3 regions of the Janthinobacterium darwini genome follow, and region 1 is predicted to be linked to each of the others. Evidence: predicted binding sites of a transcription regulator. Region 1 holds the regulator's gene; each other region holds the start of a gene.
The links. The regulator HrcA, encoded in region 1, represses chaperone genes, less so after heat shock. The targets are predictions, from matches to a motif close to TTAGCACTCNNNNNNNNNGAGTGCTAA.

Region 1 (4,148 bases):
CTCGATCAGCACGCCGGCAGGCTTGCCCAGGAAGGCGGCGGCGTCCTGACCCACGGATGGCGAGCCAACGCGGTCGAGCGCGCCAGCGAGCACAGCGTCGGGGGCATTGCTGACGGCCTCGATCAGGATATGGCCCATGCGGCCACTGGCGCCAGCGATGGCGATTTTCAGTTCAGTCATTTTATTCTCTTACAGCAACTTATTTGGTGGGTTCGGCAGCAGGTGCAGGCTCGGCGGCAGGCGCCGTTGCAGGTGCAACGTCAGGTTTGCTCACCGGAATGGCAGGAGCGGCATCGGCCGGCACCGGCACGGCGCTCGGCGCCACGGGCGATGGGACGGCGGCGGCAGGCACGTCGGCCTTGGCGACCTTGGCGAACGGCGACGGACCGGCGATACGGTTGATGTATTCTTTCTCGGTCGGCAGATTGCCGCCTTCGAAACGTGCAACCTTGCCTTCTTTATCAAAAAACACGACCACGCGGCTGCTGGTGGTTTCGCCACTGCCCCGTGCCAGTCGGAATGGATAATCCCAACGGTCAGCATGGAAAATATCGGTCAGCAGGGAGGTGCCGAGAACGAAACGCACTTGTTCGCGCGTCATGCCCACTTTCAACTGGGCCAGCATCTCTTCGGAGACAAAGTTGCCTTGTTGAATGTCAGGACGATACGGCGAGAAAAACCACATGAATTTCTGCAGCGGCGTAATGGTGGTCGTTTGTGCGCCCTGTTCGGGGACCACTTCCTTGCCTTCTTTTTGGCTGGCTGCCGGCTTTTCGCCAAGGATGCCGCGGCTGGCGCAGCCGGACATGGCGAGCGCGACACAGACCATGCCTGCCATGACTGGTGCTCGAAATGAAATACGGTGCCAGAGAGATGGCAATACAGCCGGTGTTACGCGCATAAATGACCTCAATTGGATGAACAAAACGCCAGGAGTGACCGGCCTGCCAAAAAATGCATATTTTGGCACTCCCCGACAAAACGCTATATGATAAAGCACCTGACCCACATACGAGCAACAAACATGAGTAACAATCCTAGTGATCTCAAGGCAAGCGGCCTGAAAGCCACCCTGCCACGCCTGAAGATACTCGATATCTTCCAGAGTAGCCCGGTACGCCACCTGACAGCAGAAGACGTCTATAAAATTCTGCTGGCCGACAATATGGATGTCGGCTTGGCAACTGTCTACCGTGTCCTGACGCAGTTTGAACAGGCAGGCTTGCTCAACCGCAACCATTTTGAAACAGGCAAGGCAATTTTCGAACTCAACGAAGGTTCCCACCACGACCACCTGGTGTGCCTCGACTGTGGCCGGGTCGAAGAATTCTTCGACGAAGACATCGAAATCCGCCAGCAAAAAGTGGCTGAAGAGCGCGGCTTCAAGATCGCCGAACACGCCTTGGCCATCTACGGCAACTGCATCAAGACGGCTTGCCCGCATAAAACAGCCTGACGCTTGCCGGCCGCTCCCACGGGGCGGCTGGCGCAGCATTGAGCTGCATCAATGATGACTGAGCGCGCTCGACAGTAATTTAGCCGTAATATCGACGATAGGAATGACGCGCTCATACGCCATGCGCGTCGGTCCTATCACCCCCAAGGTTCCCACGATCTTGCCGTTGACTTCATACGGCGCCGTCACCACGCTCATCTCATCCATCGGCACCAGGTTCGATTCGCCGCCGATGAAAATCTGCACGCCCGTCGCCTTGCTCGACACGTCGAGCAACTGCATCAAGCCCGTTTTTTGCTCGAACATGTCGAACATCTGGCGCAGCGAATGCATATTCGATGACAGATCGCTCACGCTGAGCAAGTTGCGCTCGCCGGAAATCACCATGTCGTCGCTATGGTCGGCCATCGCTTCGCTGCCCGCTTCCACGGCCGCCTGCATCAGGCTGCCCATATCGTCGCGCAGCTGGCGCAATTCGCCCTGCAGGCGCACGCGCACGGCGTCGAATGACAGGCCGCCATAATTCTGGTTGATGTAATTGGCCGATTGGATCAATTGCGCCGGCGTGTAGTCGGCCTCCGTCAGCAGCAAGCGGTTCTGCACGTCACCGCCCGGGGCAACGATGACGAGCAGGATGCGCTTTTCGGACAGGCGCAGGAATTCAATTTGCTGGAACACGGATTCCCGGCGCGGACTGAGCACGACGCCGGCAAACTGCGACAGCGACGACAGCATTTGCGCCGCATTGGCGATGGTTTTCTGCGGCTGCGGCGTCTGCAGGCGCATGCGCGACTCCACCAGGTGCTCGTCCAGATGCCGGACAGTCAGCAAGGTGTCGACAAAGATGCGGTAGCCGCGTGGCGTGGGTATACGTCCAGCCGAGGTATGGGGGCTGGACACATAACCGAGCTCTTCCAGATCGGCCATGATGTTGCGGATCGTGGCCGGCGACAAATCCAGGCCGGAAATTTTCGACAAGGCGCGCGAACCGACCGGCAGGCCGTCGGCGATATAGCGCTCGACCAGGGCTTTCAGCAGTGTTTGGGCACGTGTATCGAGTTGCATGGTGTAATTAGTTGGACAAATTTTCTATTAAATAAGTAGCAAGACAAGTAGCAGTATAAATAGCAAAAACAGCGGCCAGACGCGCATCCCCGGCGCCTGACAGCTCCTATTATGCACGTTCGCCCGTCCGGCGGCGATCAATCTTCCAGTTGCCCCTGCAGCCACAGCAGCAACTCGTCAAAGTTGGCGCAGATGGCGTCGGGCTGCACGCCGGCGGCCAGGTGGGCGTCGCTGCCCTTGCGGTTCATCCAGACGGCACGCATGCCCGCCCCTTGCGCTCCCGTCACGTCGAAATACAGGTCATCCCCCACATACACGGCTTCGTGCGGGGCCACCTGCAGCGCGGCGCACGCAGCCAGGAAGATGCTGGCATCGGGCTTTGCCACGCCAAAGTCGCTGGCGGCGATGGATACCTTGAAATGCTGGGCCAGGCCGATAATGTCAAGGTCCGCATTGCCATTCGAGATGGAGCCGACCAGCATGCGCTGGCGCATCCAGGCCAGGCCAGGCAAGACGTCGTCATACGGCTGGACGCGGTTGCGCGCGGCCAGGAAGTGCACGATGGCCTGCTCGACCAGGGCGGCATCCTCGCCAGCGGTCTCGAAAGCGGCCAGCAGGCCGGCGCGCCGCAACTCGATCAGGTTGCCATGGAAATGCGGTTGCTCCTTGAGCATGGCCAGACGGTGCTGGCGCAGCACCTCGATGGAAAACTGCTGCGCCACCCTGGGCGCATGCGTGGCCAGCCAGTCGTGCAGCAGGGTTTCGGCGGCGGCAATCACGGGCGCGATGGGCCACAAGGTATCGTCGAGATCGAACAGGATGGCCTTGGGCGGCACGGCGGGTTTTACTGGGGCAAGGGACATGGGACTCACAGTGGATGCCGCGCCACGATGCGCAGGCTACATCTATTGTCGCACCGATCGGCGCCGCCGACATGGCGGTGCCACCGTAAAATGGGGCCGGGCCGGCGCTTCCCGGCGAAAAATTGTTACAGGGTGATACAAGGCAAGATCATTCGGCTTGCCAGATAGACTAAAATAGGCGCCATTCCAATGCGGCGCCAGCGTCCGCGTTGCGCTACCCAACCTAATTCGTTTTGGAGAATGTATGAAAAATTTGTACCTGCGCTCGATGCTGGCGGCGGCTTGCGCCGTCACACTGGCAGCCTGCGGCGGCAGCGGCGGCAACCTGTATCTGCAAGGCGCAGTCACCGGCCTGGCCAAAGATGGACTGATTCTGCTGAATGATGGCGAAAAATTACCTATTTCTGCGAACCAGACCAGCTTTGTTTTCACCAAGCTGATCAAGACCGATGACCGCTACGAAATCAGCATCTTGCAGCAGCCTAAGGGCGCCGTTTGCAGTATGAACAACGGCACCGGCAAGGCAACAAGCTATTCCGTGAGTACGGCCTCTGTCAGCTGCATTACCAACACCTACCCGTTGAGCGGTACGATCACGGGCCTGACCGCTGGTGGCTTGCGCCTGGTGATGGGCCCTAACGGCACCAGCCCACTGGCTGGTACCACCTCCTACAAATTCGATTCGGTACCTGACGGCGCCCCATACAGTATTTCCGTACTGACTCAGCCAACGGGCTTGAAGTGCCGCTTCCAGGGCTCCGCCA
Region 2 (4,148 bases), on a different contig from region 1:
AACGTGCTGGTCGTCGCCATCGCCCTGTCGCTGCCGTTCGCCGGCCTGACCATGCTCGATAATGTACGCCCCATGTCGGAACAGATGTCGGTCGATCCGGAAATCAGCGTTTTCCTGAAGATCGATACGCCGCGCGAGCAAGCCGTGGCCCTGGCCAGCGCCATGCGCAAGATCGTGGGCGAGCAAAAGGCGAAGATCGTCTTCATCCCGCGCGAACAGGCACTCGACACCCTGAAAAACAAGAACGGCCTGGCCGACGTGCTCAGCACTCTGGGCGACAATCCCCTGCCCGACAGCTATGTGCTGAAACTGGACGCATTCAGCAGCGCCAGCGAAGCGCAGGATGTCGATGCGGTGGCGGAACAGTTGCGCCATCTGCCATTCGTGGAATCGGCGCAAGTCGATTCGGCCTGGGTCAAGCGCCTGGCGGCTCTGCTGGGCGTGCTGCGCCTGGTGCTGCTGCTGCTGGCCATTACCCTGGGCGTGGCCGTGATCGCTGTTGTCTTCAATACCATCCGCCTGCAAGTAATGCAGCAGCGCGATGAAATCAGCATCTCGAAATTGATCGGCGCCACCGACACCTTCATTCACCGCCCCTTCTATTACACGGGCGCCCTGCTGGGCTTGTGCGCCGGCGCGCTGGCCCTGGGCGCCGTGGCGCTGGCCTTGCATCCGCTGAACACGGCGATTGCCGAGTTTGCCCGCCTGTATGCGTCCGAATTCCAGCTGGTGCCGCTGGCACCACTGCCGATGGCCGGCTTGCTGGCCGTCAGCGCCGGCCTGGGCCTGATTGGCGCCTTCCTCTGCGTACAGCGCCACCTGGCGCGCCTGAACTGACCGTCACTCCCACGGCGGCGCCCCTGGCGCCGCCGTGCGCCTCACCCTCTCCTTGTTTTTTACCATCCACGCCATGCTGTGGTTATCTTGATATTTAGCAAGTATCCTTAAGGTTCGCTTCAGCCAGAGGCCGTAGACTAGCCATGTTGTCGTAGCGAGCCGTGCAGCCCTCTCAGGCGCGAGCGGGCAGGCGCACACACTGCAGCAACCATGCGCCCTGGCGGCGCGTTTTAGATAAATTATCAACTAGCAAACCGCCATAGCATTTAGGCTATCAGGACGATTAAATGTGCTGATTGGCACTCTCAAGCAGAGAGTGCTAATATAGGGACATACCAACAGCAGAACCGCCATGAGCGCCAGATATAGATGGAGCCGCGATCTGCAAGTGCAAGACCGAATACGCAAAACGAACAGACTATCGGGCCACGTCGCGTGACATGGCCAACTGGAACAAAGCAAGACTACGAGGGAGAAAACATGACTATGATGTCCGCAACATCCGCATTGGTTCCGACCAAAAGTAATGCGCTGGGCCTCGGGTTCACTGGCAATCTGGGCAATATCGACGCCTATATCTCGGCCGTGAACCGCCTGCCCATGTTGACCCACGACGAAGAAATTTCGCTGGCGAAACGCCTGCGCGAAAAAAATGACCTGGCCGCCGCGCAAGAGCTGGTGCTGTCGCACCTGCGCCTGGTGGTCTCGATTGCCCGCGGCTACCTGGGCTATGGCTTGCCACATGCCGACCTGATTCAGGAAGGCAATATCGGCTTGATGAAAGCCGTGAAACGATTCGATCCGGACCAGGGCGTGCGCCTGGTGTCGTACGCCATGCACTGGGTGAAAGCCGAGATGCATGAGTACATCCTGAAAAACTGGCGCCTGGTCAAGGTTGCAACGACGAAGGCACAGCGCAAGCTGTTCTTCAACCTGCGCAGCCACAAGACGGGCCTGGACGCGATGACGCCGAAACAGATCGATGCCTTGGCCAAGCTGCTCGACGTGAAACGCGAAGAAGTGATCGAGATGGAAACGCGCCTGAGCGGCCGCGACATCGCGCTGGAATCGCCGACCGACGATGAAGACGACAAGTTTTCGCCGATCGCCTACCTGTCGTCGGAGCAAAGCGAACCGACCAAGGTGCTGGAAGCGGAACAAGTGACGCGCCTGCAATCGGAAGGCCTGGAAACGGCACTGTCCAAGCTGGACGCCCGTTCGCGCCGCATCATCGAAGCGCGCTGGCTGGCCAACGACGACGGTTCCGGCGCCACCTTGCACGCTTTGGCAGAAGAGTTCGGCGTATCGGCCGAGCGCATCCGCCAGATCGAAGTGGCGGCGCTGAAAAAAATGAAGGGCGCGCTGGCAGCTTACGTATAAAGAAAGCCATTCCGCAATGCAAAAGGCGCCGCAAGGCGCCTTTTAGTTTTATTACTTGATGTTTATCAACAGATAAACATGGCAGCTCATTAAGCTGCAGCCAAGCCCTTGACCAGGATTTCGGCGACCAATTCATTCAGATCTGCGCCGCGCTCCTTGGCCAGGGTCTGCAATTGCAAGACCAGATCGCTGTTCAGCTTGACGGCGAATGGCACCAGGCCCAGGGCCTGATCGCGCTTGCGCTGCTCGCGGCGGTCGACGACCACCGCTTCCTTACCGAATGCACCGGCGCCGGGAACATTCATCTTTCCCATCAGTTTCTTGGCATCGCTTTTCGCCAGGGCAGTTTTTTTCATGGTTGTTTCCTGATTTTCAAAACAGCCATTCTACGCAGTAATCGGCGCGCCGCGCGGCCGGCGCATCAATTCATCCGCAACGCGCCTATGGCGCGCCAGGAAAATATCATTTTGTTATTATTATCCCATGCGTGGACGCCGCGCCAGGGACGTTCTACCTGAAAGGAAAAACATGCCTAATCTGACCCGCTTTTGCCCTACCCTGTTACTTCCCCTGTTTTTTGCCTTCCTGGCAGCGCTGGCTGGCTGCGGCGCAGCCGGCAGCACCGGCGACGCGGAAAACACGCCGCGCAGCGTTACCCACGTGCTCTCGCCAGGCCAGCAAGTCGCCATTACAGCCACCGACACCCTGAAACTGGAGCGTGTCAACGACAGCCGCTGCCGCAAGGGTGCCGTGTGCGTGTGGAAAGGCTACGTCAGCTACAGTTTCAGCTTGCTCAACAGCGCGGGCGCCACGGACATCGTCTTGTCCGATTCCATGCCCGGCGCCGCCAGTTCCGTCAGCATCAGGCACCTGACGTTCACGCTGCTCGACGTCGACCCCGCCACGCCGCCCGCCCTGAACGCGGCCGAGCCCACGTACCGGGTCAAAGTAAAAATCACGCAGGGGGCGCTTCCCCGCTAAACGCTAGGCATCGTGGCGCTGGCGGCTGTCGGTGGGCGCCTGTTGCCGGTCAAGCATGCCGTAATCACGTACCACGGCGGCAATACGCAGCCGGTAATCATCAAACACGCCGTACCGGCCGGCCGACTGCGCCGCGCGGTGCGCCTCGCGCTGCCGCCACTGCGCCAGCGCCGCCTCATCGCGAAAGAAGGATAGCGACAGCAATTTGCCTGGCTCGCTCAGGCTGCTGAAGCGTTCGATGGAAATGAAACCGTCGACCTCGTCGAGCAGGGGCCGCAACGCGGCCGCCAGGTCCAGGTACTGCTGGCGCCCTCCGGCGCTGGGCCAGACTTCGAAAATCACGGCGATCATGCTATTCCTCCCGCGCAAAAGACAGGGATGCGGGCGTTCAGCGACGGCAAATAACTCCACGCCAGCGGCATGCGCTCCAGGCCCTCGGCCCATGCCTGCAGGCAAGCCGTGGCGATCACATGCGCGATAGCCTGGCCCGGACAGGCGTGGCGGCCATGGCCAAAGCCTGCCTCCGTATGGCCGGCGCTGGCCAGCACGACGACGATCATCTGCCCGGCCGGCACGCACACGCCATTGAACTCCACGTCTTCCACCGTGTAGCGGCGCGTGTTGTGAATGGCGGGATCCTGCCGGCTGACCTCGCGCAACATGGCTGGCCACAGCTGTGGCGCCGCACGCAGTCGCGGCAGAAAGTCCGCTTGGGTGCGCAAGGCCACGATGGCATTGCCCAGCAAGCCGGCCGTGGCGTCGCAGGTCTGCGACAGCAGACCCACCAGATTGGCCAGCACGCCGCCCGATGCGTGCCAGCCTGCCTGCCGCGCCCCGGCGACAATATCGTCCAGCAAGCTGCCGGGCAGCACCTCTCCCTCCCGCAGCAACACCGTGAAGCGTTGCAATAGCGCCTCGGCTGCCGCCTGCGCTCCGGCCAGCTGCGCGCC
Region 3 (4,148 bases), on a different contig from region 1:
CGTAGCGAGCGGCGATGAATTGTGGCCAAGAAGCGCAGCTGTGCTTGAGCACAGCGAGCATCGCAGGCCGCAAGGCGCGACGCGCAGCAGGTTTGGTTCGGTGTTTAAAAAAGATTTTCCTGGGGCGTCAACGCACTATCGAGCACAGTATGCATGGCCGAGATTTTTTGCTTCACTTCCAGTATCGTCAGCTCCGACAGCGGACCTTGCGGCGACTTCACGGAGAGGAATTCTGCGGCCACGCCCAGAGCGGCCAGCACGGCGATGCGGTCATTGCCCTTGACCTTGCCCGCGTCGCGGATGGCTTTCATTTTGCTATCGAGATAGATTGCCGCTTCGCGCAGCGCACGCTCTTCACCGTCGCGGCACACCATGCTGTAGGACTGGCCCATGATATTGACATCGACACGCGGCATTACGCTTCCCTCTCGTTTTCGGCAATATAGGCGCCCGCTTCCGAAGCGGCTTGCTCCAGGCCAGCTTGCACCAGTTCGGGAATTTTTTCCAGCAACGCTTCCACCCGCTCCTGCGCCTCGCGCATGCGTTGCACATACAGGGCGTTCTCGGCGGCCAGCGCGGCATTGTCCTTGCGCAATTGCGCGTTTTCACGGCGCAGCGCATGGGTCATTTCGGCCAGCAGGCCGATCTTGTCGGATAATTCGTTGAATTCGGAAATCATCCCGCCACTATAGGGCGGACGCTCCATGGGCGTCAATCGAATCACGCCGCTGTCACACATATTTACATCAATGCAGGGCAGTTGGCGGACAATACACACTTTTTCCGGCGCTTTTCGCCAAGTGCGCGCATCTTCCAGCGCCCCGATGGCAGCGTTTACTCGTCGACGTAATCAGGTTCGATATCGAGTCCGCCATAGCGGTTTTCGCAAGAGCGGCGCGTCAGCGTCTGTTGCCCACCCTTGCCGTCAAGCACCATCGTCAAGTCACGGCAAGTGCGGCTGTAGCTGCCAGGTTTGGCGTCCGTCCGCGAGGGCGTCAGGCGCACTGCCAGCGGCACCGCATTGCCCAAGCCCTTGTTGCTCCACTGGCGCGTCTTGCCATCCTCTTCATCTTTCAAAGTGCGCACGGCGGCCGTCAGCAGCGCTTTCTGTTCCTTGGCATTGAGCCTGGCGATGGTGACGTCCGACAGGAACGGCGGATATACGATAGGTGCCGGATCCTTGCCCTGCACGTCCCACTTGCCGCTGTTTTGCGAACAGGTGCGCCGGCTCAGGTCCTGCGACTTGCCGCCCGCCGTGACGACGAATTTCAGGTCGCGGCAGACGTGCGCCTTCAGGCTGTGTTCCGTCATGCCGGAATTGCTGAAGTTATACGTCACTTTCACCAGCACGCCACTGTCGCCGCCGTTGTCCCATACATGTGCTTCCTGGTCGTCGTCATCCTTGTTCAAATCGTTGAACAAGTCGTTCAGCAGCATTTCCTTTTCCAGCGGTGTCAGGGTCGCCACGGTGATCTCGTCGACGATGGTGGGCGTTTGCGCGGCGGCATTGCCCAGGCAGGCCAGGCCGATGAGGGTGGCGCCCAGCAGGCGTAGGGCGGGATGGGAAATCGGGAATGGCATGGTGTTCTTTCTGATGCAAGTAGTGATGTGTGGCGATATTGATATGCAATTACAATCATCTTATCAAATTCCATAGTAAAACTCTGTATCCTGCGCGTACAGGAACGCCCCCCATGCGGACGGCATGCTAGAGTCGCTGCTGTTGCTGACGCCCGGGAAGTTGGCTTGCGCCAGCGCAAACCCAGTGCAGATGCAGGCTCTGCTTATCGTGTATGTATATATTCCTCTTGAATAAGCCCTTGAAGTTGACCCATACCGTCCCTATAATTAGCACTCGTTAGTAGAGAGTGCTAACAAACTCTTTCGTAGCAATCCTCAGGACTGATGGTGCTTGCCAGACCACTGCAGGGAACGCTACGCGGCGGGCGACGCCGCGATGCACCACTGCCGGATACAGGCAAGGACAGGATGACTTGGGGTTTGCTTGACCGTTGCGGGCTGCTTTCAACGGCGGTCACTGAAAGCACGTCTGGCGCTGTGCCGGACATGTATTCATTTAGCAACACTTATCCATTGAACTTTAAGGAGTTTTGTATGAATCTGCGCCCATTGAACGATCGCGTCATCGTCAAACGCCTCGACCAGGAAACCAAAACTGCGTCCGGCCTCATCATTCCTGATGCAGCTGCTGAAAAACCGGATCAAGGCGAAGTCCTTGCCGTAGGCAATGGCAAGATTCTCGACGACGGCAAAGTCCGTCCTCTGGATGTCAAAGTAGGCGACCGCGTCCTGTTCGGCAAGTACGCCGGCCAAACCGTCAAAGTTGACGGCGATGAGCTGCTGGTCATGCGCGAAGAAGACATCATGGCGATCGTCGTCAAGTAATTGTTTCCACGTTGTAGACAGATACATCCCGAAACTCAGGAGAATTGAACATGGCAGCTAAAGAAGTAGTATTCGGCGACGCAGCGCGCGCCAAGATGGTCGAAGGCGTCAATATCCTCGCCAACGCAGTCAAAGTAACGCTGGGCCCGAAAGGCCGCAACGTGGTCCTGGAGCGCTCGTTCGGCGCCCCTACCGTCACCAAGGATGGTGTGTCGGTAGCGAAAGAAGTTGAACTCAAAGACAAGCTCATGAACATGGGCGCGCAAATGGTCAAGGAAGTTGCTTCCCGCACCAGCGACAACGCCGGCGACGGCACCACCACCGCCACCGTACTGGCACAAGCCATCGTGCGCGAAGGCATGAAGTTCGTTGCCGCCGGCATGAACCCGATGGACCTGAAGCGCGGTATCGACAAAGCAGTTGCTGCAACCGTCGAAGAACTGGCGAAAATCGCCCGTCCTTGCACCACGACCAAAGAAATCGCCCAAGTTGGCGCGATCTCGGCAAACTCGGACTACTCGATCGGCGAGCGTATCGCTGAAGCGATGGAAAAAGTCGGCAAAGAAGGCGTGATCACCGTTGAAGACGGCAAGTCGCTGAACGACGAGCTCGATATCGTTGAAGGCATGCAGTTCGACCGCGGCTACCTGTCGCCATACTTCATCAACAACCCAGAGAAACAAGTTGCCGTACTGGACAGCCCATTCGTCCTGCTGTGCGACAAGAAAATCTCGAACATCCGTGACCTGCTGCCGGTACTGGAACAAGTCGCTAAAGCTGGCCGTCCACTGCTGATCATCGCAGAAGACATCGAAGGCGAAGCACTGGCGACCCTGGTTGTGAACAACATCCGCGGCATCCTGAAAACTTGCGCAGTGAAAGCACCTGGCTTCGGCGACCGCCGCAAAGCCATGCTGGAAGACATCGCTGTCCTGACCGGCGGCCAAGTGATCGCTGAAGAAGTCGGCCTGACCCTGGAAAAAGTGACCCTGGCCGAACTGGGCCAAGCGAAACGCATCGAAGTGGGCAAGGAAAACACCATCGTTATCGATGGCGCCGGCGAAGCTGCCTCGATCGAAGCACGCGTGAAACAAGTGCGTGTACAGATCGAAGAAGCGACCTCGGACTACGACCGTGAAAAACTGCAAGAGCGCGTGGCCAAACTGGCTGGCGGCGTTGCCGTGATCAAGGTTGGCGCTGCCACCGAAGTCGAAATGAAAGAGAAAAAAGCCCGCGTTGAAGATGCACTGCACGCTACCCGCGCTGCCGTGGAAGAAGGCATCGTGCCAGGCGGCGGCGTAGCCCTGCTGCGCGCACGCGCCAACATCACGGTCAAGGGCGACAATCCTGATCAAGATGCCGGTATCAAGATCGTCCTGCGCGCAATGGAAGAGCCACTGCGCATGATCGTGCAAAACGCAGGCGAAGAAGCTTCGGTCGTCGTGGCAGCCGTATTGGCTGGCACGGGCAACTACGGCTACAACGCTGCCAACGGCACGTATGGCGACATGGTGGAAATGGGCGTTCTGGACCCAGCCAAAGTGACCCGTTCGGCGCTGCAAAACGCTGCTTCGATCGCTTCGCTGATGCTGACAACCGACTGCATGGTCTGCGAAATCGCTGACGACAAAGCAGGCGGCGGCATGGGCGGCGGCATGGGTGGTATGGGCGGCATGGGCGGCATGGACGGCATGATGTAATCCCGGCGGCCCCGCGCGCAGGCGACGGCACGCGGGGCCGCA

Region 2: a site for HrcA is predicted at 1,134-1,160, ahead of rpoH (RNA polymerase sigma factor RpoH). Genes of this name have one in related genera too.
Region 3: a site for HrcA is predicted at 1,849-1,875, ahead of groES (co-chaperone GroES). Genes of this name have one in related genera too.

Annotation. Positions count from the first base shown of each region.
Region 1 is NZ_JBNYXX010000002.1:528,072-532,219, forward strand. Features, by position in the region: gene dapB (4-hydroxy-tetrahydrodipicolinate reductase) at 1-180, opposite strand, end outside; gene ACQ4WZ_RS17875 (outer membrane protein assembly factor BamE) at 200-901, opposite strand; gene fur (ferric iron uptake transcriptional regulator) at 1,025-1,456, shown strand; gene hrcA (heat-inducible transcriptional repressor HrcA) at 1,505-2,521, opposite strand; gene ACQ4WZ_RS17890 (HAD family hydrolase) at 2,659-3,384, opposite strand; gene ACQ4WZ_RS17895 (hypothetical protein) at 3,629-4,148, shown strand, end outside.
Region 2 is NZ_JBNYXX010000006.1:65,045-69,192, forward strand. Features, by position in the region: gene ftsX (permease-like cell division protein FtsX) at 1-837, shown strand, start outside; gene rpoH (RNA polymerase sigma factor RpoH) at 1,324-2,217, shown strand; gene ACQ4WZ_RS24780 (hypothetical protein) at 2,307-2,573, opposite strand; gene ACQ4WZ_RS24785 (hypothetical protein) at 2,746-3,198, shown strand; gene ACQ4WZ_RS24790 (antibiotic biosynthesis monooxygenase family protein) at 3,202-3,549, opposite strand; gene ACQ4WZ_RS24795 (cytochrome P450 family protein) at 3,546-4,148, opposite strand, start outside.
Region 3 is NZ_JBNYXX010000001.1:186,544-190,691, reverse strand. Features, by position in the region: gene ACQ4WZ_RS00830 (cell division protein ZapA) at 105-416, opposite strand; gene ACQ4WZ_RS00825 (DUF904 domain-containing protein) at 416-706, opposite strand; gene ACQ4WZ_RS00820 (hypothetical protein) at 835-1,581, opposite strand; gene groES (co-chaperone GroES) at 2,116-2,406, shown strand; gene groL (chaperonin GroEL) at 2,457-4,106, shown strand.